Regions from separate parts of the Pseudidiomarina xizangensis genome, predicted to be linked through region 3. Evidence: predicted binding sites of a transcription regulator. Region 3 holds the regulator's gene; each other region holds the start of a gene.

Region 1 (7,495 bases), on a different contig from region 3:
TTTGCAGGTTATCGGTTCAGCGTATTTCCAAGTGTCGGTGGTCGCGCTGTTGAACCCGGTGACATGAATGAGCTGGAACGTATCGGCCGGCAAATTGGTCGCTTGCATGCGGTGGCGCGACAAGGTGAGTTTAAGCACCGCGGCACCATTAATGCCGACTATTTTGTCACCCAGTCGTTACAGACCTTACGGCAAACCGAGCTTATTCCGGACGGTTTACAAAACGCCTTTTGGGCGATTGCCGAACCTTTGGCTGAGCAGTTGCTGGAAACAGACTTAGCGGCATTCGATCAGCAGCGTTTGCATGGCGACTGCCATCTTGGCAATATGCTGCTGCGTGATGAAGAGCTGACTTTTGTCGATTTCGATGATGCATTAACCGGCCCTGCCATTCAGGATTTGTGGATGATGCTGGCAGGTGATGATCGCCAGGAACGCTGGATGCAACTGGACGCATTGGTCAGCGGCTACGAAGAATTTTGTGATTTCGACGCCCGTGAGACCGCATTGATTGAACCCTTACGCGGTTTTCGCATCATACACTACATGGCTTGGCTGGCACGACGCTGGCAAGATACAGCATTCCAACGGGCGTTTCCGTGGTTTGCTGAGCAACGTTACTGGGAGCAGCAAGTGCTGGCGATGAAAGAACAGCTTGCAGCCTTACAAGAAGCTCCGTTAGAGTTACGTCCGAATTTTAATTGTTAATAGAAACCTACAGGAAGCCACCATGAAAAAAATGTTGTTTGCCGTACTGGCGTTGATGATGTTTCCCGTTGCTGCGCAGCAGTTTGAGGAAGGCGTGCACTACGAAGTGATCGCTGAACAGGGTACTGAAAAGCCAGAAATTAAAGAATTCTTTTCGTTTTTCTGCGGCGCTTGCTACCGCTTTGAACCTATCGCTCAGGCAATGGCAGAAGAGTACCCGGAAGCTTTTGAAAAATCGCACGTTTCTTTTATTAACTACAAAGGCCAGGGCATGACGATGAATCAAGCCTGGGCATTGGCAGAGCAACTGGGTAAAGAAAAAGAAATCAGTGCTGCTATTTTCCAACGCAACTTCGTGCAAAACAACATGATGGGCACTATGGAAGACTTCGAAGCGGTATTCGCTACCAATGGCGTCAGCAAAGAAGACTTCAATAAAATGATCAACAGTTTCGCGGTACGTGGCATGGCCAACAAAATGGATCGCGAAGCGGCAAACTATGGTGTGAACTCAACACCTACGTTTATCGTCAACGGTAAATACCGCTTGCTGCCACAAGGTTTCAGCGAAAGCGAAAACTTTGTCGACGATTTTATTGCTGCGGCGGGTTATCTGCTCGAGCAATAAGCTTGTCTATCACTTCATCTTTGCGCTTCCATCGCTGGTTCAGCCAGCGTTGGAAGCGCTCTTTAAACGCCTCATCGTTAAAATAATCACCGATCAGATCCTCCCGCATCGGTAATGTCTCGACATTCACATAGATATCCCGAAGTTGTCCGCTAAGCAGCAGCCAAACCGCTGGGCGTTTATGCGATGGGTAGATGATGGTGATGTCCAGTATCGCGTCGAACTGCTCGCCCATGGTTTGCAACGTGAAAGCTGTGCCGCCCGCCTTGGGCAGTAAAAGATGACGGTAGGGGCTGCGTTTTTGTTGATGCTTCTCGGGCGTGAAACGGGTGCCCTCACAAAAATTAATGACCGTGGTCGGAATATGCCGAAACTTGGCGCACTTTTTTTGCGTCGTGGTAATATCTTTGCCTTCTAAATGTGGCTTGCGGGCGATTTGTGCGCGACTGTAACGCTTCGTAAAGGGCATATCCAGTGTCCAGCAACCCAGCCCAATAATTGGCACCCAGAACAGCTGTTGCTTAAGAAAGAATCTAGGCATCGGCATATTGCGTGATGCCAAATGCATAAGCACCAGGATATCCACCCAGCTGCAATGATTACAAAGAATCATGTACCAGCGGTCACGGTGTAATTTGGCATCGCCATGAATATGCCAGTGCATCGGCTGGGTCAGACGAAACATCTTTGACATAGCGTAGCCCCACAGCCGAAACAGTGCATTTGCCACCTTAGATAAACCACGCTGCACCACTGGAATAGGCAGTAGTAGTTTCGGCAACCCAATGATAATGATCAGCGTGCCAATGATGGCGGTCGCCACCGCACCGAAAGTGAAATTAATGAGTACCCGAAAGGGAGCCAAAAACAACGTTAGCATGAGCACGTCCGAGTCAGTCTGAAGTCAGTCCATCATACGTAAAAAACGCCGCTGCTCAACTTTAACCAGCAAGGGGGCAATGAGCGCTTCACCTTGATGCGTCGCCATTCTCAATCGGTAATGCGTTACGTAACAATTGCCAAAATTAAAGACGGAAGCGATTCCTTTATTTCCAACCAAAGGCGATAATGACCATGCCCGAGAGGACTAAGGTGGCTCCTGTAAGATCGAAGATTGTTAGAGGTGAATTGTCGATCACTCGCAACCATACCAGCGCTGTAAGCACGTAAACACCACCGTAAGCCGCATAAACACGACCGCTTTCAGCGGGGTGTAATGTCAACAACCAAGCAAAAAGCGCTAGGCTTAAAGCCGCCGGAATAAGTAACCACGCGGAATGGTCTTTCTTCAGCCAGAGATAGGGCAGATAACAACCGACGATTTCAGCGATCGCTGTAATGATAAATAGACCTAGGGTCTTTAGGATAATGACTATGCTCAACGCCAATCAACTTGTAAGTGGGTATAGAAACTAATATACATCTCAATAGTTTGATGTCCACTTTGCCTTAATCAATAGTCGTTGGCATGAGATCGTTAATGTTCTGTTCCCAAATGCTATCGTCTCTCATGCTTCGGCGGTATTTCTCAAATCCGCCTAATTAATGGCCAATACTTAAGCAATCTCATGAGGTTGGTTTACTCAGCATATCTTTCAGATTCTCTATAAGCCAGGTACTTAAGTTTGTCAAAAAGCTCGCAGCCGAGCAGCTGATCCTTCGGGATTGAGTGCATGTGTCGACCATTACTGTTTCTCAAGCAGAAGTCAATTTTGGGACTCGAGGGTGTTTTATTATTGGTGATATTTGTCCAGCCTATGAACTAGCGATGAAACACAAACGCGAGAGTATTGACGAGCTTGCAAGGGGTGAAAAAAACAGCTACAGTAGCACTGTATAGATATACAGTACTACGAGGTTGTTATGGCACATCCATTACAAGATTTAGTGCATAAGGGATGGGTCTGGCAGGGCCATGATGCGGGGAAACAGTTAGCCAGTGATCAGCTGGTTGACACTGGCTGGCCTGAGCTTAACCGTCGCCTTGGTGGCGGTTGGCTGCGTGGCGCATTGCATGAACTGCAAGTGCAGCACAATTTCCAGGGCGAGCAGGCATTTTTAATGCCGGTACTCAGTGCTCAGCAGAAGCCTTGCTTATGGATAAACCCTCCGGCCCAGCCTTATTGGCCCGGACTGCATTATCAACAGTTGCAGCAGGCGCCGTTATGGTTGCAGGAAAGCGATCCTAAGCGCGCCCTTTGGGCATTTGAACAAGCATTACAAAGTGCAAGTTTAGGGGTGATTGTTGCCTGGCTTCCGACGGTTGATGCGAGTGCAGTGCGACGTTTGCAGCAAGCGGCCTCCCGCCATCAACAACTGGCATTTATTTTGACCCCTTGGCAGCAACAACAGGAAGCTCGTGCTTACGTGAACCGTTTGCAGCTGCAGTGGCAACAGCAGCAATTGCAGGTGGCGGTAGTAAAGCGGCGAGCTGGCTGGCCATTACCTCCGTTTCCTTGCCCGGTAACACGGCATCTACCGGAGTGGCGCCGGCGGTTAGCATGAGCCGTTATAAACTTTGGTGGTATTTAGCATTGCCGCAGCTGCTGTTGGATGAACAATTAAGTCTGCAAAGCGAAAACCAGCGTCAACAACCGCAAGTGCTGTGCCGTAGCGATGGGCAGCGCGCGCGAACTGTCGTGCAAGCCAATACTGCGGCTCGTCATGCTGGGGTCAAACTCGGCATGGCTGAAGTTACCGCCAGTACATTAGTGCCTGAACTACAGCAGCGAACCTATGATGAACAACGTGAAGAGCAGGTATTGCAACGGCTCGCTCAGTGGCTGCATCAGGACATTGCGCAAATTGCGTTATATCCACCGCAAGGCTTACTACTTGAAGTCGATGATTTGCAACGCTTGTATGGCGACTATGCTGGTGTGCAGCGACAATTAGCGCGGCGCTTAGCTCGGGTTGCGGTAGGCTATCAAATCGCTGCGGGGTACAGTCCTTTAGTTGCCCGCATTTTGGCGCGGGTCCCGCAGCTCCGCTTTGAACCTATGCGCGCCGGGAAAAGCGAGCTACTAGAAAAGCTGCGACAGGTTCCTTTGCGGTTTGCTTTGCTCCCGGCTGCGCAACAGCAGCAACTTGAGAATGTCGGCATTCAGTGTCTCGGCGACCTGTTGCAGCTGCCGGTGGGCGAATTAGGCGCGAGGTTTGGCCGCGCCATGGTGGCCTATGTGGCAGAATTGCAAGGTGAGCTATTGCCACCACAGCGTTATTACCGACCGCCGCTGAAGTTCTCCGAACGTCTCGATTTAATGACTGAGGTGGTGTCGTGGCAACAGTTGTTGTTCCCGTTGCGACGGCTGCTGCAGCAATTAGAAGCATTTTTGCAAAGTCGTCAATTGAGCGTGATCAGTTTTACTTTGCTGGCACACCATCGGGATCAAAGTCAGACCCCGGTGCGCATTGCCTTTGCCTTACCTTTGTGGCGTCAGCGTGAGATGCAGCAGTTGGTGCAATTGCAGTTAGAGCGTCAGCAACTCGCCACGCCAGCGCTGGAATTAAGTTTGCGGGCCGATGCTTTTCAGGCACGCGAAGTCACAGCGACGAGTTGGTTACCCGCGCAGCAAGATGCGACGGCGCAGCGGGCTGAGCAACAACAACTGCAAGCTTTGTTAGGCAAGTTGCAGGCTCGCTTAGGCACCGCTGCAGTGCAGCAGGCGCAGGCGCAAAATGACTGGCGCCCGGAAGTTGCACAACAATGGCAAACAGACTTGCAGACCGCGAAGGCGCCGAGTCAGGGATTACCCCGCCCGCTTTGGCTGCTGCCTGAACCTGAGGCCATTGTCGTTCACGAATGGCAGTTGCAATGGGGCCCGGAGCGGATCCAGACCGGCTGGTGGGACGGGGAAGGCGTGCTTCGCGATTATTTTGTTGCGGTGGATGCGTTTGACCGGCAAGGCTGGATATTTCGTAGTCATGAGGAGTGGTACTTACATGGCTGGTTCAGCTGAGAAAAGCCTGCCGGACTGGCGCCCTATTGCGCTGAACTGTGTCAGTAATTACAGCTTTTTATATGGGGCTGCGCATCCTCATGAGTATGTCGAACGGGCATTGACGCTGGACTACCAGGCCATTGCCATAACCGATGAATGTTCAGTTGCCGGTGTGGTGCGTGCTTATGTAGCGCAAAAAGATGTAGCGGCATCATTGCAGTTGTTGATTGGCAGCTTCTTTCAGGTAGAACAGCTGGGCGTGCTGATTGTTCTGGCGCGAAACCGGCAAGGTTACGGTCAGCTCTGCCGGCTGATTAGTCGTGGCCGGGAGCGTTGTGAAAAAGGCAGTTATCAGGTGTATGTCGATGATTTCGTTACCGGCCTGAACGATTGTCTGTTGCTGTGGCGGCCACTTAACGATCTTGCTTTTACTACCCATCACGATGGGTTGGCCGAAGCTTTTCCTGAGCGTCTATGGTTGGCGTTCTCACGTCATTTTTGCGTTGATGATGCCAGCCAGTACCGCCGCTATAAAAACTATCACCAGCAAAGTCGGTTGCCGGTGGTTGCTGCTGACGAGGTACTCTACCCTGAGCCCGAACGGCAGCCGTTACATGATGTCGTCACTGCCATTCGCTTGCGACAAAGGGTCACGAAAGTACGCACGCAATTGCGGCCAAATGCTGAGCATTATTTACGTGATGCGGCACAATTGCAGCGCAGTTATCCACAGGACTGGCTTGCCGCTACCCAGCAGGTCGCTCAGCAGTGTAGTTTTCAGCTCAGTGAATTAAGTTATGAGTATCCAGCGGAGCTGGTGCCCGCAGGGCTAACCGCCACGGCCTATTTACGTCAACTCGCTTATGCCGGAGCCAAAGAACGCTTTCCGAATGGCTTACGGACCGACGTGCAGGCCAAGCTGGAAAAAGAGCTCGCGTTAATTGCCGAGCTTCGCTACGAGTATTTCTTTTTAACCATTCACGACATTGTGCAATTTGCTCAGCAGCGCGACATTCTTTACCAAGGGCGGGGTTCCGCTGCAAACTCGGTGGTTTGCTATTGCCTGCAGATCACCGCAGTGAACCCTGATCAAATCGATGTACTGTTTGAGCGCTTTATTTCCAAAGAGCGCGATGAACCGCCAGACATTGATGTGGATTTCGAGCATCAACGCCGTGAAGAAGTGATTCAGTACATTTACCAGAAGTATGGCCGTAAGCGCGCTGCATTAGCGGCAACCGTTATCCGCTATCGGTTGCGCAGTGCGCTTCGTGATGTTGGCAAGGTGCTGGGATTCGGCGAGCAGGAACTGGCGCATTATCTGCGCCAAATCGACCGCCGGGATCAGGACACGCCTTGGCAGCAACAGTTAGTGCAGTTGCAGTCCGGCCTGGCGACCACAGGGCGTGGCCGCTGGTTAGTGACACTAACTGAACAACTGCTGAAGTTTCCCCGGCATTTGTCGCAGCACGTTGGCGGTTTTGTTATTGCGGCTGGGCAATTAGCAGATCTGGTGCCTGTTGAACATGCCAGTATGGCAGACCGAACCGTTATTCAATGGGACAAAGATGACCTCGAAACGCTTAAGCTGATCAAAGTGGATGTACTGGCGCTGGGCATGCTGAGCGCATTGCAGAAAATGCTGCAGCTGGTGAGCAAACATTATCAGCGCCCGCTTGATCTGGCGGGCATTCCTACCGAAGACGCTAAAGTGTACGCGATGCTGCAGCGCGCGGACTCCGTTGGTGTGTTTCAAATCGAATCACGGGCGCAGATGAGTATGTTACCCCGCCTACGCCCTGCTACGTTTTATGACTTGGTGGTACAGATTGCTATCGTGCGACCCGGGCCTATTCAGGGCGACATGGTACATCCCTATTTACGCCGGCGTGCCGGTGAAGAAGCGGTGACCTACCCAAGTGAAGCGGTACGGCAAGTTACCGAGCGCACCCTGGGGGTACCGATCTTTCAGGAACAGGTGATCAAGCTGGCGATGGTTGCCGCTGGCTTTAGCGGTGGTGAAGCCGATCAGCTGCGGCGCGCTATGGCGAATTGGCGCAGTACTGGTGAGTTACAGCAGTTTGAGACGAAATTGATTAGTGGTATGCGCGAGCGTGGGTATAGCTTAGATTTCGCCCAACGCATCTATCAGCAAATCTGTGGTTTTGGCGAGTACGGCTTCCCTGAGTCCCATTCGGCCAGTTTTGCTAACTTAGCC
Region 2 (7,495 bases), on a different contig from region 3:
GTCGCCGTATCATCAGTGCGACATTCAATTCCCAAAACACCTTGGCCATTGGCGGGCAGACAAGTTTCTGCGGGCAGTCGTTGGCGAATTCGCTCGCCCAAATTCAACCGGATTAAACCTGATGCGGCTAAAATAATGGCATCAAACTGGCCATCGTCGAGTTTCCCCAAACGAGTTTGCACGTTGCCGCGCAGGTCGCGGATCTGCAGATGTGGGTAATGCGCCAAAATTTGACACTTGCGACGTAAGCTACAGGTGCCGACGATCGCACCTTCCGGTAACTCGTCGAGGGTATGATAATTATTGGAGACAAAGGCGTCACGTGGGTCTTCACGCTCACAAATACCGAATAGTTCGAGTCCAGGTGGAAACTCCACCGGTAAATCTTTCATCGAATGAACGGCGAGGTCAGCTCGCTCCTCCAGCATAGCGACTTCAAGTTCTTTCACGAACAAGCCTTTACCGCCAATTTTTGCTAATGGTGTATCTAAAATAATGTCGCCTCTGGTACTCATTGGCACCAGTTCTACCGTGACCTGGTTGTGCAAGGCTTCAAGTCGCGCTTTAATATGCTCAGCCTGCCATAAAGCCAAAAGACTTTTGCGTGTTGCGATGCGTAATGTCGTCGCCATGCTTACTCCGCTTTTAGCGTGATAGGTTGTTCAGCTTGCTTACTTCCAGCTTCAGACAATAAGCTCCATAGCTCAGCACCGGTGCGGTTGTCGATCCATTTACCGTCATGGTACTCAAAGTGATGACCATTAAACTTGGTAGCCACCCAAAGTTGCTGTAATGGCGGTTGCTTATTAATGACCATCTTGGTGTCGTTTGGGAAGGTCATTTCCAGAATGTCGCCACCAGATTCGCAATCAATGTCGATGCCAGTCTTTTCGAAAGCTTCTTCAATTGCCAAAATCGTTGCTTCGGCTAACTCATGATAGTCGTGTTCTTGCATGTCAACTCCTGATAATGACATTTGCGCGCTGCAATGCGATGATAAGCGCACGGTTAATTTGCAATTCACAAGGGTACAGTTTACCGATGTTTAAGCTGAAAGTAATGCGTCCAATCATTGTAGCAGCAACCTTGGCCTTGGTCGCCTGTGGTCAGAAAGGACCATTGGAAATGCCACCACCTGCTGAGAAGAACCAACCATCGATAAATGTGGCCCCTGAGCCAGTACAGGAAACTAAATAAGCATTATGAGCTTCACCTATAAAGGAAACCAACTTTTCGCTGAAGAATGTGCCGTTGCGGACCTCGCCAAGTCCCATGGAACGCCATTATTTGTCTATTCCAAGGCGGCCGTCGAGGCGAACTGGCAGCAGTTTGCCGAGCACTGGCCAGCACCGCACAAACTTTGTTATGCCGTAAAGGCCAATTCCAATCTGGCAGTACTCAACCTACTCGCCCGGCTTGGCGCAGGTTTTGACATTGTGTCTGGGGGAGAGTTAGCACGGGTACTGGCAGCTGGCGGAAAAGCACAAGATGTGGTTTTTTCCGGGGTTGCTAAAAGCCACGATGAAATCGCCTACGCACTCGATCAAAGTATCGGCTGCTTTAATGTTGAGTCAGCTGCAGAGCTTGAGCGTATACAACAGATTGCCAGTGCGAAAGGCGTTGTGGCACCGATTTCAATACGGGTAAATCCAGATGTCGACGCGCAAACTCATCCGTACATTGCCACTGGCTTAAAAGCCAATAAATTCGGTATTGCGATGACCGAAGCACTGGACGTATTTCGCCGCGGAGCGAGCTTGGCAAATCTCGACATGCGAGGCGTAGATTGTCATATTGGCTCGCAAATTCTCTCGCCAAAACCTTTTCTTGATGCCGCGGAGCGGATGTTCGACTTGATCAAAAACCTGCGTCAGGAAGGCATTGAAATTACTCATTTAGATATGGGCGGTGGCTTTGGTATTCCATACCAGCAAGAAGATAAATTGGAAGTGAGTGGTTACTTGCAAACGTTGCAAGAGAAAGCGGAAAAGCTGGGTAACCTAAAGCTAATGCTAGAGCCAGGTCGCGCCATTGTTGGCAATGCCGGCATCATGGTGACCAAAGTCGAATACTATAAACCTGGCAGCGAAAAGAACTTCTTGTTAGTCGATGCGGGGATGAATGACTTGCTGCGGCCTTCGTTATACAACGCTTACCACGCGATTGTACCGGTCGAGCGCCATGCAGGCGTCGACGAGCAATTGGTCGATGTCGTTGGACCAGTTTGTGAAACCGGCGATTTCTTCGGTCATGCCCGTCATTTGGCGGCCCAAGAAGGCGATATGTTGGCGGTAATGAACGCCGGCGCCTATGGTTTTACTATGGCCTCGAATTACAATACTCGGCCACGTGCCGCAGAAGTGATGGTTCATGGCGATACCGCGACCCTGGTGCGCGAGCGCGAACCTTTAGCTAGTTTATGGCAGGGTGAACACTTGCTCGGAGACGATGCGTGAACTTCAGTAAGATGCACGGCTTAGGTAACGACTTTATGGTGATCGATAACGTTACCCAAACCATTTTTGTGAATCCAGAACAAATCCGTCAATGGGCGGATCGGCATCGTGGTATTGGCTTCGATCAGCTTTTGCTGGTTGAGCCGCCCTATGATCCAGATCTCGACTTTCATTACCGTATTTTTAATGCTGACGGCACCGAAGTCGCGCAATGTGGTAATGGCGCACGCTGTTTTGCCTTATTTGTAAAACAGCGCGGGCTTAGTAATAAAAACCATCTACGGGTTAGCACCAAAGCTGGCAATATGGTCTTGCATCATGAGCGTGATGGGCGTATCACAGTAGAAATGGGTGAGCCTCGATTCGCACCCAGTGCAGTACCTTTTAAAGCAAATAAAGAAGAATTGACCTATGTTTTAAGGGTGCAGGAAGAAACAGTACTGTGCGGCGTTATGGGGCTGGGCAATCCGCACTGTGTGGCTGAAGTGGATGATGTCGAGCATGCTCCGGTGGCAAGCTTAGGACAAGTATTGGCGACCCATGAACGCTTTCCTGAAGGGGTTAACGCAGGTTTTATGCAGATCATCGATCGTAATCATATTAAGCTACGTGTTTACGAGCGTGGTGCAGCTGAAACCCAGGCATGCGGTAGTGGAGCATGCGCCGCCGCAGTTATTGGTATGCGTTTAGGTAAATTGAATGACACCGTGTTGGTTGACCTCCCGGGCGGACAGTTAACCATTCGCTGGCAACCAGGGCAGACCGTTCGCATGACCGGGCCCGCTGAACATGTTTACGATGGACACATGAAACTATGAGCAACGAAGCAAAAAAACAAGCTCAACAGACGGTTGTTGATGACACATTGATTGCCGCTTACCTCGAAGAAAATCCAGATTTTTTTGATCGCCATCCGCAGTTATTGCAACAGCTTAGTGTGCGCCATCAAGCGCAAGGCGCGGTGTCTTTAGTCGAGCGGCAGCAACAGGTTTTGCGGCAACGGGTGCAGCATCTGGAAGAAGAAATTACCGAGTTAATGGTTACCGCCCGCCGCAACGAAGAGCTATTTCGCTATTTTAGCGAGCTGTATGTGAAGCTGCTTCAGAGCGATAGCCTTGCCGAGGTGATGGACAGCTTGCAGCAAACCTTCTCGGAGCAGTTGCAGATGCCCGCGCTCACCTTGAAGTTCTTCGACAGCCCGCTGGAGCTTGAAACACAATTTACTTTTGCTGCAGATACCCATAAGCAATTACTGAGTAAACGCTTCCGCGAGGATTCAATTTATTTGGGGCGTCTCACCACTGACGAACAAAAACTCCTGTTCCCCGGCGAATCAATAGCGTCGGTTGTACTGCTATTGCTAGGCGAAAAGGGTGAGCTAGGCATGCTAGCTATTGGCAACCATGATGCCGGACACTTCGAGCCGGCTATGGACACCTTACTGGTTAAGCAGTTACAGGTATTGCTCAGTCAGATCCTGCCACCGCTGTTACAGCACCATGAAGCTCGTTGAGGTTAGACAGAAGTTTCTCAATCACCTGGCGGGCGAGCGCGGCCTCGCCGAGCATACACTTGCCAATTACGGGCGGGTACTGAAGCACGATATGGTGTTTTTTGATGAGCAAGGGCTTGATGAGATTACGGCAATAGGCGTCGCACAATTTGAACGTTTGTTCATGAATTGGCGCCGCCAAGGTTTAGGTGATGCCTCTTTAGCTTTGCGCTTGGCGGCGTGGCGCACCTGTTTCGATTATTGCATGCGCCAAGGCTGGCGCCACGATAATCCAGCGAAGCAAACGAAAGCACCAAAAACTGCGAAACGCCTGCCTAAAAACCTCGATGTCGACAGTATCAGTCAACTACTTAAATTACCCGAAGACGACGAGTTAGCGATCCGCGATGCGGCGATTATGGAGTTGCTGTACGGTAGTGGTTTACGGTTAGCTGAGTTGGTGGCCCTTGATATCGACGGCATCAACCCGCGCCATCAAGAATTGCGCGTGCTTGGTAAAGGCGGCAAAACACGCATCGTGCCCTATGGCCGCTGTGCCGCTGAAGCATTAAAAAAATGGCTACCGGTACGGAATAAATGGCTACACGGTAATCTAAACGAAGTCGCCCTGTTTATCAGTCAACGCCAACGCCGCATAAGTCCCCGTACGGTGCAACAGCGACTGAATCATTGGGGTCGGCAACAGGGTCTGAACGGTAGCTTGCACCCGCATAAGCTAAGACATTCTTTTGCCTCTCATATGTTAGAATCAAGCGGTGATTTACGTGCGGTGCAGGAATTACTTGGTCACGCTAATTTAAGTACCACTCAGGTGTATACACACCTTGATTTCCAGCACCTTTCCAAAGTTTATGACGCTGCGCATCCGCGCGCTCGCAAGAAGTAACTTAGAACAAGGACGCTATGCAGTTTTTTCGTCGTCTCCAACCGATTCAAGCCATCAGTTTTGACCTGGATGACACCTTGTACGATAACGTACCGGTGATGCAGCGGGCTGAAGCTCAAAGTTACCAAACTCTCTGTGAGTTATTTCCTGAGGCCGCACAGTGGACGCGGCAACAATGGGCCACACGGCGTTGGCAGCTGATGCAAACCGAGCCACAACTTGCTAGTGACATGACAGCATTGCGTTTGGCAACTTTGGCGCGCGGTTTGGGCGAATTAGGCGTGGCAGCGAGAGCTGCGAAACAAGGCGCTGAAGATGTGTTTGAGACCTTTCTTCACTATCGAAATCAAGTTCAGGTTCCGGTGGATACGCACGAATTGCTGCGGGTACTGGGCGAGCGCTATCCGCTAGTCGCACTGAGTAACGGTAATGTTGATACTGCGGCGATAGGTATACGTGAGTACTTTGCCGTCGTAGTGCAACCCAGTACAGGCGTACGAGGCAAACCCCATCCGGATATGTTTGCGCATGCCAATCAACAATTCCCCAAGTTCCCGGCACCCGCATGGCTACACGTTGGTGACAGCCCGTACGCAGATATTCTTGGCGCCCACCGTATGGGCTGGCAGAGTGCCTGGTTTCGTAGTGGACTTTATGCGGCTGACGAGCTGCAGGTATTGCCTACGCTTGCCTTCGATTATTTGCCCCAGCTACAGCAGTTGTTGGGCAGGTAACCACTAGTTTTTCGCACAGGAAGCACACACTAAGCGTACACCAAGTAACTGGTTGCATATACAGTGGTCCACCTTTAAACTGACCACAGCTTTCAACGAATGGATTTTGCTATGACCTCGCATCCCTTGCTCGAGCAACTGAATGACAAGCAACGTGCTGCCGTTGGCGCACCAGAAAAGCACATGTTGGTGCTCGCCGGCGCCGGTAGTGGCAAAACGCGGGTGCTGGTGCATCGCATCGCCTGGCTAATGCAAGAGCTGCACTTATCACCCTATAGCATCATGGCGGTGACCTTTACGAACAAGGCGGCGGCAGAAATGCGTGGGCGAGTTGAAGATCTCGTTGGCAGCTCGACCCGGGCGATGTGGATTGGTACCTTCCACGGACTGGCGCATCGTTTACTGCGCGCCCACTATATGGATGTCGGTCTACCACAGAATTTTCAGATTTTAGATAGTGATGATCAGCAACGGATGCTGAAACGCATTATGCGCAGTCTCAACCTTGATGAGAAACGCTGGTCACCGAAACAAGCGCAGTGGTTTATTAACGCGAAAAAAGATGAGGGGTTGCGACCCCATCATCTCGATGGCTACGACTTTAATGAACGTACCTATAAAGAAATTTATGACGCGTATCAGGTGGCGTGTGACCGTGCCGGCTTAGTCGATTTTGCTGAACTATTATTGCGTGCCCACGAGTTGCTGCGCGACAATCGCATCGTGCGTGAGCATTATCAGCGTCGCTTCCGTCACCTGCTGGTGGATGAGTTTCAAGACACCAATTCCATCCAATACGCCTGGATCAAATTACTTTCCGGGGTCGGCAACGAAAAAGACCAGCAAAACTTTGTCACCATTGTTGGTGATGATGATCAGTCCATTTACGGTTGGCGCGGGGCGAAAATTGAAAATATTCATCAGTTTACTCGCGATTTTCCAAACGTCGAAACCATACGTTTGGAGCAGAACTACCGCTCGACCAATACCATCTTGAGTGCTGCCAATAGCGTTATTGCGAATAACAGCGACCGGCTTGGCAAAGAGCTGTGGACCGACGGTGGCAATGGTGAGCCGATAGATTTGTACGCTGCTTATAACGAAATTGACGAAGCACGCTATATTTCCAGTCAAGTTGAAGCCTGGCATGAGCAAGGCAATGCGTTGCAAGATGTAGCATTACTCTACCGTAGTAACGCCCAGTCGCGGGTGCTTGAAGAAGCGTTATTACATGCGCGTATCCCCTATCGGATTTATGGTGGTTTGCGCTTCTTTGATCGCCAGGAAGTTAAAGATGCATTGGCCTATCTGCGATTGCTGGCGAATCGTGATGACGACGCAGCACTAGAGCGAGTCATTAATACTCCGACCCGCGGCATCGGAGCCCGCACCCTTGATATTGTTCGCGAAGGTGCGCGGCAACGTGGCACGTCGCTATGGCTGGCGGCCAAGCAGTTGGCAACCGAAAAGGTGCTGACTGGGCGTGCCGCCAACGCGGTATTAGCCTTCGTCGATCTGATTCAAGAACTGGAAGATGAAACCGGCGATTACAGTCTTGGCCGGCAAGTGGACAGCGTGATAAAAAGCAGTGGCCTGATGGCCATGTACCAGGCGGAAAAAGGCGAAAAAGCCGAAACTCGCGTTGAAAACTTAAAAGAACTGGTAAACGCTTGCGATAATTTTGATCAGTTCGATATGGGCGGCGAAGAAGATCTATCACCGTTGAACGGCTTTCTCGCGCACGCCGCGCTTGAGTCGGGTGAAGAGCAAGCTGATGAACATCAGGACGCAGTGCAATTAATGACGCTACACAGCGCCAAAGGCCTGGAATTTCCTCTGGTGTTTATGTGCGGCGTTGAGGAAGGCTTATTCCCCTCCCAGCAATCGCTGGATGAAGCCGGACGCC
Region 3 (7,495 bases):
CGGGTTAGCAGCGGCTTTCTCGCCACCTTTCACACACTTGATAACAACCCAGAGGAAGATCAATTGCGCTAAACCAAACGCGAAGCCACCAATACTTACGATCTGGTTAATATCGGCAAACTGTATTGAGTAGTCTGGGATACGTCGCGGCATACCCGCCAGGCCAGCAAAGTGCATTGGGAAGAACAGCACGTTTACGGATATCAATGAGGTCCAGAAATGCAGTTTTGCCAAACCTTCGTCGTACATGTGTCCTGTCCACTTAGGTAGCCAGTAGTAAGCTGCGGCCATAATGGAGAAGATCGCGCCGGTAACCAAAACGTAATGGAAATGCGCGACGACGAAATAGGTGTCGTGGTATTGAAAGTCCACCGGAGTGATTGCCAACATCAAGCCGGAGAAACCACCAATGGTAAACAGGATTACGAAGGCTAAAGCGAACAGCATCGGCGTTTCAAAACTGATGGCGCCACGCCACATGGTGGCGACCCAGTTAAAGACTTTGACACCGGTCGGTACCGAAATCAGCATGGTACAGTACATAAAGAAGAGTTCAGCGAATACCGGCATCCCGGTCGTGAACATGTGGTGCGCCCACACTAAGAACGATAACCCAGCAATTGCCGCAGTGGCATAAACCATCGATGCGTAACCAAACAGTGGTTTACGGGAGAAGGTCGGAATAATCGCTGAAACAATACCAAAGGATGGCAAAATCATGATGTACACTTCGGGGTGACCAAAGAACCAGAAAATGTGCTGGAACATGACTGGGTCACCACCTCCTGCAGCATCAAAGAAGCTGGTGCCAAAGTATTTATCGGTCAGGACCATGGTTACCGCACCGGCAAGTACAGGCATTACTGCAATCAACAGGAAGGCGGTGATAAACCACGTCCACACGAATAGCGGCATCTTCATATAGGTCATGCCAGGGGCGCGCATATTCATAATGGTTACGATGACGTTAATCGCCCCCATAATCGATGAAATGCCCATAATGTGCACTGAGAACACGAACAACGCCGTGGAGTCACTACTATAGGTGGTCGATAACGGAGCGTAGAAGGTCCAGCCAAATGCCGGACCGCCACCTTCCATAAACAATGACGCTAATAAAATGGCAAATGCGAACGGCAGAATCCAGAAACTCCAGTTATTCATCCGTGGTAAAGCCATATCTGGCGCGCCGATCATCATTGGGATCAGCCAGTTTGCTAAGCCTGTGAAGGCCGGCATAACTGCACCGAATACCATAATAAGACCGTGTACCGTGGTCATCTGATTAAAGAAGTGTGGTTCAACCAGCTGTAGTCCGGGCTGGAACAGTTCGGCGCGAATAACCATCGCCATGGAACCGCCAACCAGGAACATGATGAAACTGAACCATAGATACATCGAACCGATGTCTTTGTGGTTCGTAGTGAAAAGCCAACGGGTAATACCCGACGGCGCATGGTGGTGATGATCGTCGTGCTGATCTACCTCGCCAACAACTGTGCTCATAGTCAGGTCTCCCTTATTCGTTTATGAAAGCGTTAATATCAGCGGCTTGTACGGTCTCACCGGTATCGTTACCCCAAGCGTTACGCTCGTAGGTGATTACCGCTGCAAGTTCTCGTAAGCTCAACTGATTACCAAAAGCCTGCATAGAGGTGCCGGATTTGCCGTTTACAACGATATCGATGTGGCCTTGCATATCGTTAAGCGCCATAGGTGAGCCTTTCAATGCAGGGAACACGCCTGGAATACCTTCACCGTTGCCCTGATGACAGGCTGCACAGCTACCAAGGTAAACTTGCTCGCCGAGATCCATCAGCTCGTCGATGTCCATAGACATAGCCATTAAGCGTTGTTCTTCTTCTTTGGCCTGGCGTTGAATTGCTTCTTGCTCAGCAATCCAAGCGTCATATTCGGCGGGCTCTTTGGCGATAACAACCACTGGCATAAAGCCGTGGTCTTTGCCACAAAGCTCAGCACACTGGCCGCGATAGATGCCGGGTTCATTGACCTTGGTCCAAGCTTCGTTAATAAAGCCAGGGTTTGCGTCTTTTTTCACCGCGAAATCGGGTACCCACCAAGAATGGATAACGTCATCTGAGGTAATCAGGAAGCGTACTTTACGGTCAGTTGGAATCACAAGGGGACGGTCGACTTCAAGCAAATAGTTCTCGCCTTTCTCAAGCTTGTTTTCGATTTGTTGGCGCTGAGTGGCAAGCAAACTAAAGTACTCAATATCATTCTCGAAATACTTGTAGTGCCATTTCCATTGTGAACCTGTCACCAGAACTGTGACTTCGGCTTCGGAGCTATCTTCCATAGCAATCAAGGTTGAGGTGGCTGGAATAGCCATACCAATCAGAATCAAAAACGGAATCACAGTCCATAGAATTTCGACTTTTACGTTTTCGTGGAAGGTGGCAGGTTTCCGGCCCTTTGATTTGCGGTGGCGAATCATGGACCAGAACATTGCACCGAACACGACGACGCCAATCACACAACAGATATAGAATATCGTCATGTGTAAGTCGTACACGCGTTGGCTAATCTCAGTAACACCCTGAGTTAGGTTCAACTGCGATTGCGCTTGCACAGCGATGGGACTCATTGCTGTAAGCGCGGTGATGAGTCTAATACTCACGCGACATCTCCTCTCATTCTTCCGACGCGGTCAATTCCGCGAATACACCGAAGTGCGAGCCTGAAGAACAACGAGGGGAGCAGAAAAAGGAACAACATTTCTTTGAAGAAAAATCGCTTTTCCTACTAACCCTTTGTTGTTATGTATCAATAGTTATTTTTATTAAGTGTGTTAGCAGTAAGCTGCTGGAACAAAATACCATGAGTAGCTGAAAAAGCCACCGCCAAAGTCAACATTTTTTGGATTCCGGCGAAAAAAAAGGCTGCCGAAGCAGCCTTGCAGGGAAACCTTCACAATTAGTGGAGTGGGGATTGCGAAGATTGTTTGTGGAAAATGAAACTATGGGTTTGGCTAACTTTGGTCGCCATTTTCAAGCGTTGGGCAACCCGTGGTGCCGAAAAGCCGTCTAAAAAACTGACTACAACGCTGCTGGTGCCTGCAAGTAATGCTTGCTCTGTCGCCCACTCTCGTTGATCAGCATCGCGGCCGGCAACCCAACGAATTCGCGAGCGACTGACGCCTGCATTTACAAGTTGCTGAATAGCCTCTCGGCTTCCGCCAATGACAGTTACCCATTGCTTGGTGCGCAGCGCGAGTGATTGAATGCGTGGCATCAGGCCCGCAAAGTCTTCGGTGCACAAAGCGTTAGCCTCATTAAAGGCCAGTGTGTTTATCGCAAGTTCGCGACTTGCATGTGGGTAGTTGTATCTCATAGCCAGGCTCCATTTCGAATCACGCCGACCGCCAAGCCTTCAATGGTGAAGTACTGTTGCGTCAGGTCGACTTGGATAGGTGAAAATTCTTCATTTTCTGGATGCAGTAGAATCAAATTTCCTTTTCTTTCGAAACGCTTAACTGTTACGTCATCTTCAACACGTGCCACAATGATTTGACCATTGCGTGCTTCATGTGTTTTGTGCACAGCGAGCATGTCGCCATCCAAAATTCCTATATCTTTCATGCTCATGCCATTCACGCGTAGAAGGAAGTCTGCGTGAGGGCGAAACAGGTTTTGATCGACTTGAAAATGGCTTTCAATGTGTTGTTGCGCCAAAATGGGCTCCCCTGCAGCGACCTGCCCAATCAAAGGTAAGCCTTCGGGAATATCCTCATCGTTCACACCAATGAGGCGTAAGCCGCGAGACATTCCCGGTAACATTTCAATCACGCCTTTTTTCGCTAGCGCTTTCAAATGTTCTTCTGCCGAGTTAGCTGAACGAAAACCCAACCGTGTGGCAATTTCAGCGCGTGTTGGCGGCATGCCTGTCACTTCGATCGTGTCTTTGATTAAATCAAGAATTTCTTGTTGTCTAGGCGTTAAAGGTCGCATGTTTATACCTGTTTATTCATACAGTAATACTGTGAGTATATACAGGTGTTTTTAGATCGCAACTTTTTTGTGCAATTTTTTTCTAACAGCAAACCCTATAGATCAATGTTATCCTTTAAGAGGTTGAATTTTGCAGGGGAATTCCATGAGTTGGAGAGGCTTCGTTGCCAAATTATTGTATTGGCCAGTGCGTTGGTTAACACGCTTTGAAGTAATTTTCGACGAAACGATTAGTGCTGACGTCAGCCCTGATAGTGGGTCGCAGCATGTCGTTTATGTCATGCGCTCGACGTCAATTACCGATCTGCTGGTCGCAAGACGTGCGCTGCGTAAGGCGGGTCTTCCTGATCCGGCCGAACCGTTGCTGATTAACGGTAGCCGCCATGCTCGTGTGATGTATCTGGAGCAAACCCGCGCCGAAACAAATGAGGTTGCGGTGGAAGAGTTTCTGCAGTTACTACATAGTCATGAAAAAGAACGCCAGTTAAACGTGCAGGTGGTTCCCTTAGGTCTGTTCTGGGGAAGAAAAGCCGGGCAAGAGCCGCGAGAAGGGAACACCATGGTGGCTGATCTTGATAACCCTGGGCGCTGGCGCAAATTTTGGTTAGTGATGTTTTCCGGTCGTCATATCCTGGTTCGCGGTAGTCGGCCGGTGAGCTTACGCCAAATGACGGATCAGCATGGCGCAAGTCGGCGCATCGCGCACAAGCTGGCGCGCGTCGCACGTGTACATTTTGTACGTTTACGGCATGCCGTCGCAGGACCTAAGGTTGCGAATCGCGAACGCGTTATCAGTGAACTTCTGGCAAGTGAAGCACTACAAAAAGCGATTGCCGAAGAGGTTCGAAGTAAAAAAATAAGCCCTGAAAAGGCCCGCAAACGCGCCCATGACTACCTGGATGAAATTGCCGCGAATTACAGTGATACCTTGGTTCGCATGTTGGACCGGTTTATGGGCTGGATGTGGAGTCGTATCTATAATGGTATCCATGTTGAAGGCGGCGAGCGTATTCGCAGTTTGGCGCAGGCTGGCCATGAAGTTATCTACGTACCTTGTCACCGTAGCCACATGGATTATCTGCTACTAAGTTATGTTATTTACAAAGAGGGATTAGTGCCGCCGCATATTGCAGCAGGCGTCAACCTCGACTTTTTCCCCGCCGGTCCGCTGTTTCGCCGCGGTGGCGCGTTTTTTATTCGCCGCAGTTTTAAAAGTAACAAGCTTTATTCGACGGCGTTCCGAGAGTACCTTAATCGCCTATTCCAAAAAGGTTACCCGGTCGAATATTTCACCGAGGGTGGACGCAGCCGTACTGGACGTTTGTTAACTCCGAAAACCGGCATGATAGCGATGACCATTCAAGGTATGTTACGCGGCCAACAGCGGCCGATTTCGATTGTTCCGGTCTACCTTGGTTACGAGCACGTAATGGAGGTCGGCACCTACCTGAAAGAGCTCAAAGGGAAGTCGAAAGAAAAAGAATCTGCGTGGAAAGTACTATCAAGCCTGCGCCATTTACGTAATTTCGGTCAAGGTTATGTCACCTTCGGTGCGCCTATTAATGTTGGTCAAACGCTGGATAAACTGACTCCGAGTTGGCGCGACTCCATCACTTACGGTGCTCAAGAGCCAGCGCGGCCGAAGTGGTTAACACCAACGGTCAACCTTGTGGCAGAACAAATTATGCAGCGGATCAATGATGCCGCAGGCATGAATAGTGTCAATCTGAGTGCCTTGGCGTTACTGAGTGCTGAGCAGCATACCTTGTCACGCGAAAAATTAGTGGCACAACTTAATGTTTATACTCAGTTGCTTCGTGACGTGCCTTACAGCAGCGATGCTTATGTGCCCGCGGAGTCAGGCGAGGAGCTTTGGCAACTAGCGAAACGGCAAGACAAATTCACTGTGGTGGCGGATACCATGGGCGAAATGATTCGCCTGGAAGGGATCTCAGCGATTGCCATGACCTATTACCGCAATAACATCATGCATATGGTGATTGTACCGGCGATGATCGCAGCATTTGCCTGTGCTCATCAACGCTTCAAACTGGCAGACGTGGTGAACTTGCTAGAACAAGTGCAACCCTTATTAAAAGAAGAGCTATTTATCAGCCATGCGCGGGAGGATATGCAGTTATGGGCGCAGGCGATCGTCGACCACTTACATAGCGCGGGTATGCTCAACGTGGTAGCGGATGGCGAGTACGTTACGGTCGCACGCGATACCTCGGCCTATTTCCAATTGCAGTTGTTAGCACGCGCTGCGGGTGAAACCTTGCAGCGTTATGCGATCTTGTTCGAGCTATTACAACAGGGCGGGGCACAAGGACGCGCAGTGCTGGAGCAAGCTGCAGTGGAGTTGGCCGAACGATTGAGTGCCATGCATGGCGTCAATGCACCTGAGTTTTTCGATAAGAAACTGCTTAGCGCGCTAATTTCCACATTAAAGCGTGAAGATTTGATTGAAGTAAACAGCGACGGTAACTTTGTTGCGCACGCCGATGTTGGTGAACTCAGTGATACCATCGACCGCTTGCTGGAGCCGGCGGTGGTGCAAACTATCCGCCAGTCGGTGCAACGTCGTTTAGAGGCTTAGTACCAGTAGCTCGCAGCAATTGCTGCTGCGAGCACCCAACCGACATGGTTGTTATGCAGAAAAGCACGAAAGCAGCGTTGCGATTCGCGATACCAAATCAAGCCGTGTTGCCAGGCAAACAGCAGCGCCATTAAGATTAAACCACTCCAGTAAATCCAGCTAAAGCCTAAGTCGTAACCGAGCCAAAGCAGTAATCCTAAAGTTGCGAGTTGCAGCAGTGCAATAGCAAGACGATCAAATCCGCCAAACAGGATTGCCGTCGACTTAACCCCGATTTTAATATCATCGTTACGGTCAGCCATGGCGTATTGGGTGTCGTAAGCTACGGTCCAGCAAATATTGGCGGCAAACAATAGCCATGCTGCCAAGGGCAAACCTTGCTCCAGAGCGGTGAACGGCATAAGCACACCAAAGCTAAAGGCAACTCCCAGCACCACTTGTGGTAGTTGCGTAAACCGTTTACAGAAGGGGTAGAGTGTAGCGACGCCAGCGGCGGCAAAGCTCAATAAAATCGTGGTTTTATTAAATTGCAACACGATGAGGAACGCGATGACCAGTAAGCCAGCAAAAAGTACTAAAGCCTGCCAGCTTTTTATCTCACCGGTAGCAAGCGGGCGTTGTTTGGTGCGGGTGACTCGGCCATCGATCTTACGATCGGCGAAATCATTGATCACACAACCGGCTGAGCGCATGACAAATGCACCGACTAAAAATAACACCACGATTTTTAACGGCGGGTTGCCAGCACCGGCAATGATGAGCGCGCCAAGCATTGGCCAAGCGAGCAGTAGGGTGCCGATAGGGCGATCGGCGCGCATCAGACGCCAGTAGGGGTTAGACATGATTCTGCTCCTGTGCCAGTGGCGAGGCCCCGATAAACACTTCAGCGACTAAAACCTGTTGCCCAGCTGCTGTGAAGCAGCTT
Region 4 (7,495 bases), 550 kb from region 3:
TCCAGCGTTGGCACCTGAATTTCACCACCCAATGCAGAATGGGTGAAACTTAAAGGTACTTCACAATACAGATTATTGCCATCTCGCTTGAAGATCGGATGTTCACGAACGTGCACCTGAACGTATAAGTCGCCGGCAGGTGCGCCCATTTCGCCGGCCTCACCTTCGCCGTTAAGCCGAATCCGGTCACCAGTATCAACGCCTGCTGGGATCTTCACATTCAAAGTTTTGGTGCGCTCGACGCGACCTTCACCATGACAAGTACGGCATGGGTCTTTAATCACTTTACCGCGGCCACGACAATGGGGACAGGGCTGTTGCACAGCAAAGAAGCCTTGGCGCATCTGTATCTGACCACTACCATGACAGTGCGAGCAAGTTTCTGCGCTTGAACCTTTGTGGGCTCCGGAGCCATCACAGTCTTCACATTCCGTTAATTTAGGAATCTTCAGATCGACTTCTTTACCACGCACTGCTTCTTCTAGAGACAACTCGAGGTTGTAGCGTAAATCAGCGCCACGTGCCGCCTGCGCCCGGCCACGCCGACCACCGCCACCAAAGATATCACCGAACACGTCACCAAAAATATCGGCAAAATCCGCTCCCCCGGCACCACCACCGCCAAAGCCTCCCTGGCCTTGCTCAAATGCGGCATGACCATATTGGTCATAGGCTGCGCGTTTTTGCGGATCAGAAAGCACTTCATAGGCAGTTTTGACCTCTTTAAATTTCAGCTCGAGGTCTTTGTCACCCTTGGTGCGATCTGGGTGATATTTCATTGCCATGCGTTTGTAGGCTTTCTTGATGTCGCGTTCGCTAGCATCTCTGCTTACGTCCAGCACTTCATACAAATCTGGTTTCGCCATAATATTGCGTCTTCCACTTTCCTATTTAGCTACGTCCTGAAACAAACACACGGAGGCCACCTGCTGGCAACCCCCGTGCGTTGTTATCACAGACACCCGGTGGGCGTATGATTATTTCTTCTCGTCGTCTTTGACTTCTTCAAACTCAGCATCCACGACGTCATCGTCTTGCTTCGCTTGTTCGCCACCAGCATCGGCATCAGCATCTTGTTGTTGCTGAGCTTGTTGCTGCGCTGCTTCCATCAATTTGCTAGACGCTTCAATTAGCGCTTGCTGTTTAGCTTCGATCTGTTCTTTCTCGTTGCTCTTCACAGCAGCTTCAAGTTCGCCGATAGCAGCTTCTATTTTCTCTTTTTCAGCGCTATCTAAGCCTTCACCGACTTCCTCAAGTTGCTTCCGTGTCGCGTGAACCAGTGCATCCGCTTGGTTGCGTACTTGCACCATTTCTTCGAACTTACGGTCATCTTCAGCATGCGCTTCAGCATCGCGAACCATTTTCTCGACATCATCATCAGTTAGGCCAGATGACGCTTTAATGGTGATCTTCTGCTCTTTACCAGTGTCTTTGTCTTTCGCCGACACATGCAGAATACCATCGGCATCGAGGTCAAATGTGACTTCAATTTGCGGTACGCCACGTGGCGCTGAACGAATACCCTCTAGATTAAATTGGCCTAGTGATTTGTTGTCAGCACCGCGTTTACGTTCACCCTGCAGTACATGCACGGTTACCGCCGACTGATTATCATCAGCTGTCGAGAACGTTTGCGACTGTTTGGTCGGAATCGTGGTGTTCTTCTCAATCAGTTTGGTCATTACCCCGCCCATGGTTTCGATACCCAATGACAGCGGTGTAACGTCGAGTAGAAGTACATCTTTCACATCACCTTGCAAGACGCCTGCTTGAACTGCTGCACCAACGGCGACAGCTTCATCAGGGTTGACATCACGGCGTGGTTCTTTACCGAAGAAGTCCGTGACTGCCTGCAATACTTTCGGCATGCGGGTTTGACCACCAACTACGATAATGTCCTGGATATCGCTTACCGAGAGATCAGCATCAGCAAGAGCTTGTTTAACTGGCTCTAGCGATTTGGTGATCAGGTCTTCAACCAAGGATTCCAACTTCGCACGGGTTACTTTAATCGCCAAGTGCTTAGGACCAGTATTATCTGCAGTAATATACGGCAGGTTTACTTCGGTCTGCTGCGCAGATGATAATTCGATCTTGGCTTTCTCAGCAGCTTCTTTCAGACGTTGCATCGCGAGCGGATCTTTGCGCAAATCAATACCTTGATCTTTCTTGAACTGCTCGACCAAGTAGTTAATCAAACGGTTATCAAAGTCTTCACCACCGAGGTGGGTATTACCATTAGTCGCCAGTACTTCGAAGGTGTGCTCGCCTTCAACTTCATCAATTTCGATAATTGAGATGTCGAACGTACCACCACCTAAGTCATAAACGGCAATGGTGTTATCGCCTTTTTTCTTATCAAGGCCATAGGCCAAAGCCGCAGCTGTTGGCTCATTGATAATACGCTTGACTTCAAGACCGGCAATACGGCCAGCATCTTTCGTCGCTTGACGCTGAGCATCATTAAAGTACGCAGGCACGGTGATCACCGCTTCCGTGACTTTCTCACCGAGAAAATCCTCTGCAGTTTTCTTCATTTTCTTCAGAATTTCTGCAGAGATCTGCGGTGGTGCTTTTTTGTCGTCGTTAATTTCGACCCAAGCGTCACCGTTTTCAGCTTCAATGATTTTATACGGCATAATGCCGATATCACGTTGCACTTCTTCGTCTTTAAAACGACGACCAATCAAGCGCTTAATCGCGAACAAGGTTTTATTCGGATTCGTTACCGCCTGGCGTTTCGCTGGTTGTCCAACCAAAGTTTCGCCGTCGTCAGTGAACGCTACGACCGATGGTGTGGTGCGATCGCCCTCTGCGTTTTCAATTACGCGTGGCTTGTCGCCGTCTAAAACAGCTACGCACGAGTTTGTGGTACCTAAATCTATTCCAATAATTTTGCCCATGTTTATCTCCAACTCCAACATTCAAAACTAATTCGTTATTCCTGATATGGGGGGCATTGATTGGTTTTCAATGCCTTCCACTCCAAAGTTCTGCTAGTTTTTTACCACCATAACCATAGCTGGACGCAACAAGCGGCCACTCAAGGTGTACCCCTTCTGCATTACCGCTAAAATCGTGTTGTTTTCTTTATCTTCGGCGGCTTGCATCGACATTGCCTGATGTAAGTCTGGATTAAAGGTTTCGCCCTCCTCACCCACTGCTTCAACACCAAATTTTTGTAACGTGCTGAGCAAGCTTTTATGGGTAAGCTCGATACCTTCCAGGAAGTTAGCGTTGATGGTTTCTTCTTCAGCCGCAATGGCTAACGCACGCTCTAAATTATCAACAGTGGTGAGCAGCTCGTTGGCAAACTTTTCTAGCGCAAACTTGTGTGCTTTTTCAACGTCCATTGATGCTCGGCGGCGCACGTTTTCCATTTCAGCAACAGCACGAACTGCGCGGTCGTTTGACTCTTCAACGCGTTGTTCGGTTTGCGCGAGCGCCAATTCGAGCTCGGCGATTTTCTCATTCACTGCATCACCCTCGTTGCTCTGCTCTTGCTGAGCGTCGGGCGCAGCCTGGTTGGCATGCTCTTCGTTAGTGTCGTCCATGCCATCGTCGATCGTCTGTTCGTTATCGTAGTCAACTTCTGTTTGCTGATTTTCCTTCGCAGAATCGTGTTTTGTCATGTTTCGTTACTCTTCCAATGTGATATAACTAAGCTTGTGCACAGTTATGGGGGCACACTTTTTTCGATTCAAGGCTCACCCGCATAAAATTGGGGAAACTTTAATGACAGCGACGACTCAACGGGCGTTCCAGCGCCTGGCGTTATTAGGCAAAGTGAACCATGAGGCAACACGAACCACCTTAATGACCTTAGAACGGGAACTCAAAGCCGCAGGAGTCCATGTCATTATTGAGGAACGTACTGCCAAACAGCTAATCAATAGCGATAGTCCTACGTTTAGCCTCGACGATCTTGGGCAAGCAGCCGATTTAGCTGTAGTTGTTGGCGGTGATGGCAACATGCTAGGCGCTGCGCGGGTGCTCTGTGAAAACGATATCGCAGTAATTGGTGTTAATCGTGGCAATCTCGGGTTTCTCACCGATCTTGATCCTGACCATGTAGTCGAACAATTGCTTGCCGTACTAGAGGGTGACTACCTGTCAGAACAACGTTTCCTGTTGCAGGCTGAAGTCATCCGCGACGGTCAACGTCGCGACGTGGGCCGCGCCATCAACGAGGTCGTGCTGCATTCCGATAAAGTCGCGCACATGATTGAGTTTGAGGTTTACGTCGATCACGACTTTGTCTATAGCCAACGGTCAGACGGCTTAATTGTCAGTACGCCAACAGGTTCTACCGCTTATTCATTATCTGGCGGTGGACCTATCATGATGCCTAACCTGAATGCTATCTCGTTAGTTCCCATGTTTCCGCATACCCTGAGCAGCCGGCCTATTGTGGTCGATGCAAATTGCACGTTACATCTGCGCCCGGCTCCCGATAATGGCCCATTGCAGATTAGCTGCGACGGGCACCGTCGTATGGATGTACTCCCTAAAGATGAGGTTCTGATCCATAAATATCCGCATACATTGCGGCTGATTCACCCTAAAGATCACAGCTATTTCAGAGTGTTAAGGAATAAGCTGGGCTGGGGTAGTCGACTCTTTTAAAATCCGCCTTGCATTACTGTATGATTACTGTATAACTACTGTATGTAAACACAGTGGTTAAGTTTCATACGTTGTCGCATCATGCCACCCGTGGTGCATGTTGCCACATAAGAGAGGTTCCTCATGTTGATGCATCTTCAAGTCCGCAACTTCGCCGTGGTTCGTCAATTAACCGTCGATTTTCAAGCCGGCATGACTGCAATCACCGGTGAAACAGGCGCAGGTAAATCCATTGCCTTAGATGCCCTTGGACTCTGCCTGGGTGACCGAGCCGAAACCGACTCCATTCGCGCTGACGCAGAGAAGGCCGAAGTCATCGCAAGCTTCCATTTGCTGGCAAAGTCACCAGCAGAATTATGGTTGGCCGACAACGAATTGCGTGATGATGAAGAACCTGATCACTGTGTGCTACGCCGCCTTATCAACCGTGAAGGTCGCTCAAAGGCTTGGATCAACGGCTATCCGGTCAATGTTGCTCAGCTGAAACAGCTGGCCCCACTGCTGGTTAATATTCACGGTCAGCATGAACATCAACTTTTGAGTAAACCTGAGCACCAGCTCGATATTCTCGATGCTTACGCACGCCATTCGGATGTGTTAAAAGAGGTAGCGATCGCCTATCAACATTGGTATCAACTTCGTAAACAACAAAAGCAAGCTTTGCAGCAACAAGAAGAACGCCAGTCTCGTGCTCAGTTGGTTCGCTATCAAGTTGAAGAACTCGATCAGTTTGCCTTGCGTGAAGGGGAATATTTAGAGTTAGAACAGCAACATAAACGCTTAAGTAACAGTTCTGCACTACAAGAAGATAGCCAATTTGCTCTGAACGCCCTGTATGAAGGTGAGCACAATAACGCCTACAGCTTAGTGCAAGCGGCGTTGACCCGTTTGGAAGAACAACTCAGCATTGATGCGCAACTTCAACCCGCGGTGAAGCTATTGAGTGATGCGAGTGTACAAATAGAAGAAGCCGCGCGCGAATTACGTCTTTATAGCGACAACGTTGAGATCGATGATCATCTTCTCAACCAGACTGAGCGTCGGGTAACCCAAGCTGTGCAGTTAGCGCGTAAGCATCAACTCGACCCACAACAGTTACCTGCACTACATCAACAGTTGAGCCAAGAATTGGCGGAACTAGAAGCCGCGGAAGCTGAACTCGCTAGTTCCGATGAACAGGTTCAGGCGGCGGCACAAGAGTATCGTGAAGTTGCAGCTAAGCTCTCAAAACAGCGGCAACGCGCCGCGCAGGAGCTCAGCGAGCAAATCTCGGCATCCATGCGTGCTCTGAATATGCCTCATGGTCGATTCGTTATCTCTGTTGATCATCAGGCGCAAGCACCTGCTACCCGCATGGGAACCGACGCGGTGGTTTTTCAAGTCACGACAAACCCAGGTCAACCTTTACAGCCGCTTGCTAAAGTTGCTTCAGGCGGTGAGCTGTCTCGCATAAGTCTCGCTATTCAGGTTATCACTGCGGCACAGTTAACGACTCCTACACTTATGTTCGATGAAGTGGATGTTGGTGTTAGTGGCGCTACCGCTGCCACCGTCGGAAAGTTATTGCGGCAACTGGGCAAGAACAATCAGGTCATTTGTGTTACTCACCTACCCCAAGTCGCAGCTCTTGCTCACCAACAACTACGCGTGGACAAAGTCACTGACGGTGAAAGCACAGAAACAACGATGGTCGCGCTCGATCACGATCATCGCGTGATAGAGCTCGCACGTTTGCTCGGTGGCGATACCATTACCGCAACAACCAAAGCAAATGCCGCTGAGTTACTTGCGACAGCATCTTAACTATTTTGGGAACATTCCCTTAAGATTAAGGTCAATCTTGTGCGCAAGGCTAGTTATTCACGATAGCTTTGTTTATCATTCGTATTAATGAGCTCCTCAAACAAAGAAGTAAAACATATTTTATGAAAAAACTAATGCTAATCGGCATGGTGATCGCATTAAGTGGTTGCTCCGTATTTGAGAAACTGGTGTATCGAATCGATGTACCGCAAGGAAACTATCTTGAGCAACGCGACGTCAACCAGTTGCGCGTTGGCATGAACAAAGAACAAGTCGCCTACGTACTTGGTGTTCCTGTCGCAGAAAACGTGTTTGCTAATGACACTTGGTACTATGTTTTCAATATGGAATCCGGTACCGGTGACGATTATCGACGTAGCGTCACACTGACCTTTGACGACGACAAACTTGCGACCTATGAAGGTGATTTCGATCGTCCAGAGAATTTTGACACGCCGCTGGATCAATAAGTAGGCAGTTGCCAGCGCACCTCCGCAACCAGAGAAAAATTCCGGGGAGTGTATGAAGCCGAGCAACCGCCTCGACCGTTTTACGGATATTATTCAAAGCCCCACTGACCATCGTAACTACGCGATGGTCAAGTTAGCTAATGGCTTGCGCTGCGCTCTCGTTCACGACTCCAAAGCACAACAAAGTACCGCCGCTTTAGCTGTTGCGGCTGGTCATTTTCATGATCCACTGCAAACTCAGGGCCTTGCTCACTTCCTCGAGCATATGCTTTTTCTTGGCACAGCAGGCTATCCAAAGGCGACCGACTACCAAGACTTTATTCATCAGCACGGTGGTCATCACAATGCCTGGACCGGCACTGAGTACAGCAGTTACTATTTTAATTGTGACAGCACGGCATTTGAATCCGCACTTGATCGGTTCTCCCGTTTTTTCTATCAACCTACCTTTAATGCCGACTGGATATCCAAAGAAGTACAGTCGATTGAGTCGGAGTTCCAGCTCAAGACAAAAGATGAATTGCGCAGACTTTATCAAGTGCATAAAGCAACGGCTAATCCGGCTCACCCCTTTCATAAATTTTCCGTTGGTAATC

The links. The regulator LexA, encoded in region 3, represses DNA repair genes until DNA is damaged. The targets are predictions, from matches to a motif close to TACTGTATNNNNATACAGTA.
Region 1: a site for LexA is predicted at 3,167-3,186, ahead of ACQ5ES_RS10355 (ImuA family protein). Genes of this name have one in related genera too.
Region 2: a site for LexA is predicted at 5,636-5,655, ahead of uvrD (DNA helicase II). Genes of this name have one in related genera too.
Region 4: a site for LexA is predicted at 4,663-4,682, ahead of recN (DNA repair protein RecN). Genes of this name have one in related genera too.

The regions. Positions count from the first base shown of each region.
Region 1 covers NZ_JBOBQA010000004.1:191,565-199,059, forward strand. Annotated here, with positions in the region: gene ACQ5ES_RS10335 (serine/threonine protein kinase) at 1-708, shown strand, start outside; gene ACQ5ES_RS10340 (thiol:disulfide interchange protein DsbA/DsbL) at 731-1,336, shown strand; gene yihG (1-acylglycerol-3-phosphate O-acyltransferase, YihG family) at 1,302-2,216, opposite strand; gene ACQ5ES_RS10350 (YnfA family protein) at 2,383-2,718, opposite strand; gene ACQ5ES_RS10355 (ImuA family protein) at 3,200-3,841, shown strand; gene ACQ5ES_RS10360 (Y-family DNA polymerase) at 3,838-5,295, shown strand; gene ACQ5ES_RS10365 (error-prone DNA polymerase) at 5,279-7,495, shown strand, end outside.
Region 2 covers NZ_JBOBQA010000005.1:9,226-16,720, forward strand. Annotated here, with positions in the region: gene hemC (hydroxymethylbilane synthase) at 1-632, opposite strand, end outside; gene cyaY (iron donor protein CyaY) at 635-955, opposite strand; gene lptM (LPS translocon maturation chaperone LptM) at 1,060-1,197, shown strand; gene lysA (diaminopimelate decarboxylase) at 1,203-2,456, shown strand; gene dapF (diaminopimelate epimerase) at 2,468-3,274, shown strand; gene ACQ5ES_RS10440 (DUF484 family protein) at 3,271-3,969, shown strand; gene ACQ5ES_RS10445 (tyrosine recombinase XerC) at 3,956-4,855, shown strand; gene ACQ5ES_RS10450 (HAD-IA family hydrolase) at 4,873-5,589, shown strand; gene uvrD (DNA helicase II) at 5,701-7,495, shown strand, end outside.
Region 3 covers NZ_JBOBQA010000001.1:1,439,060-1,446,554, reverse strand. Annotated here, with positions in the region: gene ctaD (cytochrome c oxidase subunit I) at 1-1,506, opposite strand, end outside; gene coxB (cytochrome c oxidase subunit II) at 1,520-2,608, opposite strand; gene ACQ5ES_RS06970 (SOS-response cell division inhibitor) at 2,938-3,354, opposite strand; gene lexA (transcriptional repressor LexA) at 3,351-3,971, opposite strand; gene plsB (glycerol-3-phosphate 1-O-acyltransferase PlsB) at 4,117-6,570, shown strand; gene ubiA (4-hydroxybenzoate octaprenyltransferase) at 6,567-7,412, opposite strand; gene ACQ5ES_RS06950 (chorismate--pyruvate lyase family protein) at 7,405-7,495, opposite strand, start outside.
Region 4 covers NZ_JBOBQA010000001.1:891,643-899,137, forward strand. Annotated here, with positions in the region: gene dnaJ (molecular chaperone DnaJ) at 1-866, opposite strand, end outside; gene dnaK (molecular chaperone DnaK) at 978-2,903, opposite strand; gene grpE (nucleotide exchange factor GrpE) at 2,997-3,632, opposite strand; gene nadK (NAD(+) kinase) at 3,736-4,626, shown strand; gene recN (DNA repair protein RecN) at 4,750-6,429, shown strand; gene bamE (outer membrane protein assembly factor BamE) at 6,552-6,899, shown strand; gene ACQ5ES_RS04400 (insulinase family protein) at 6,952-7,495, shown strand, end outside.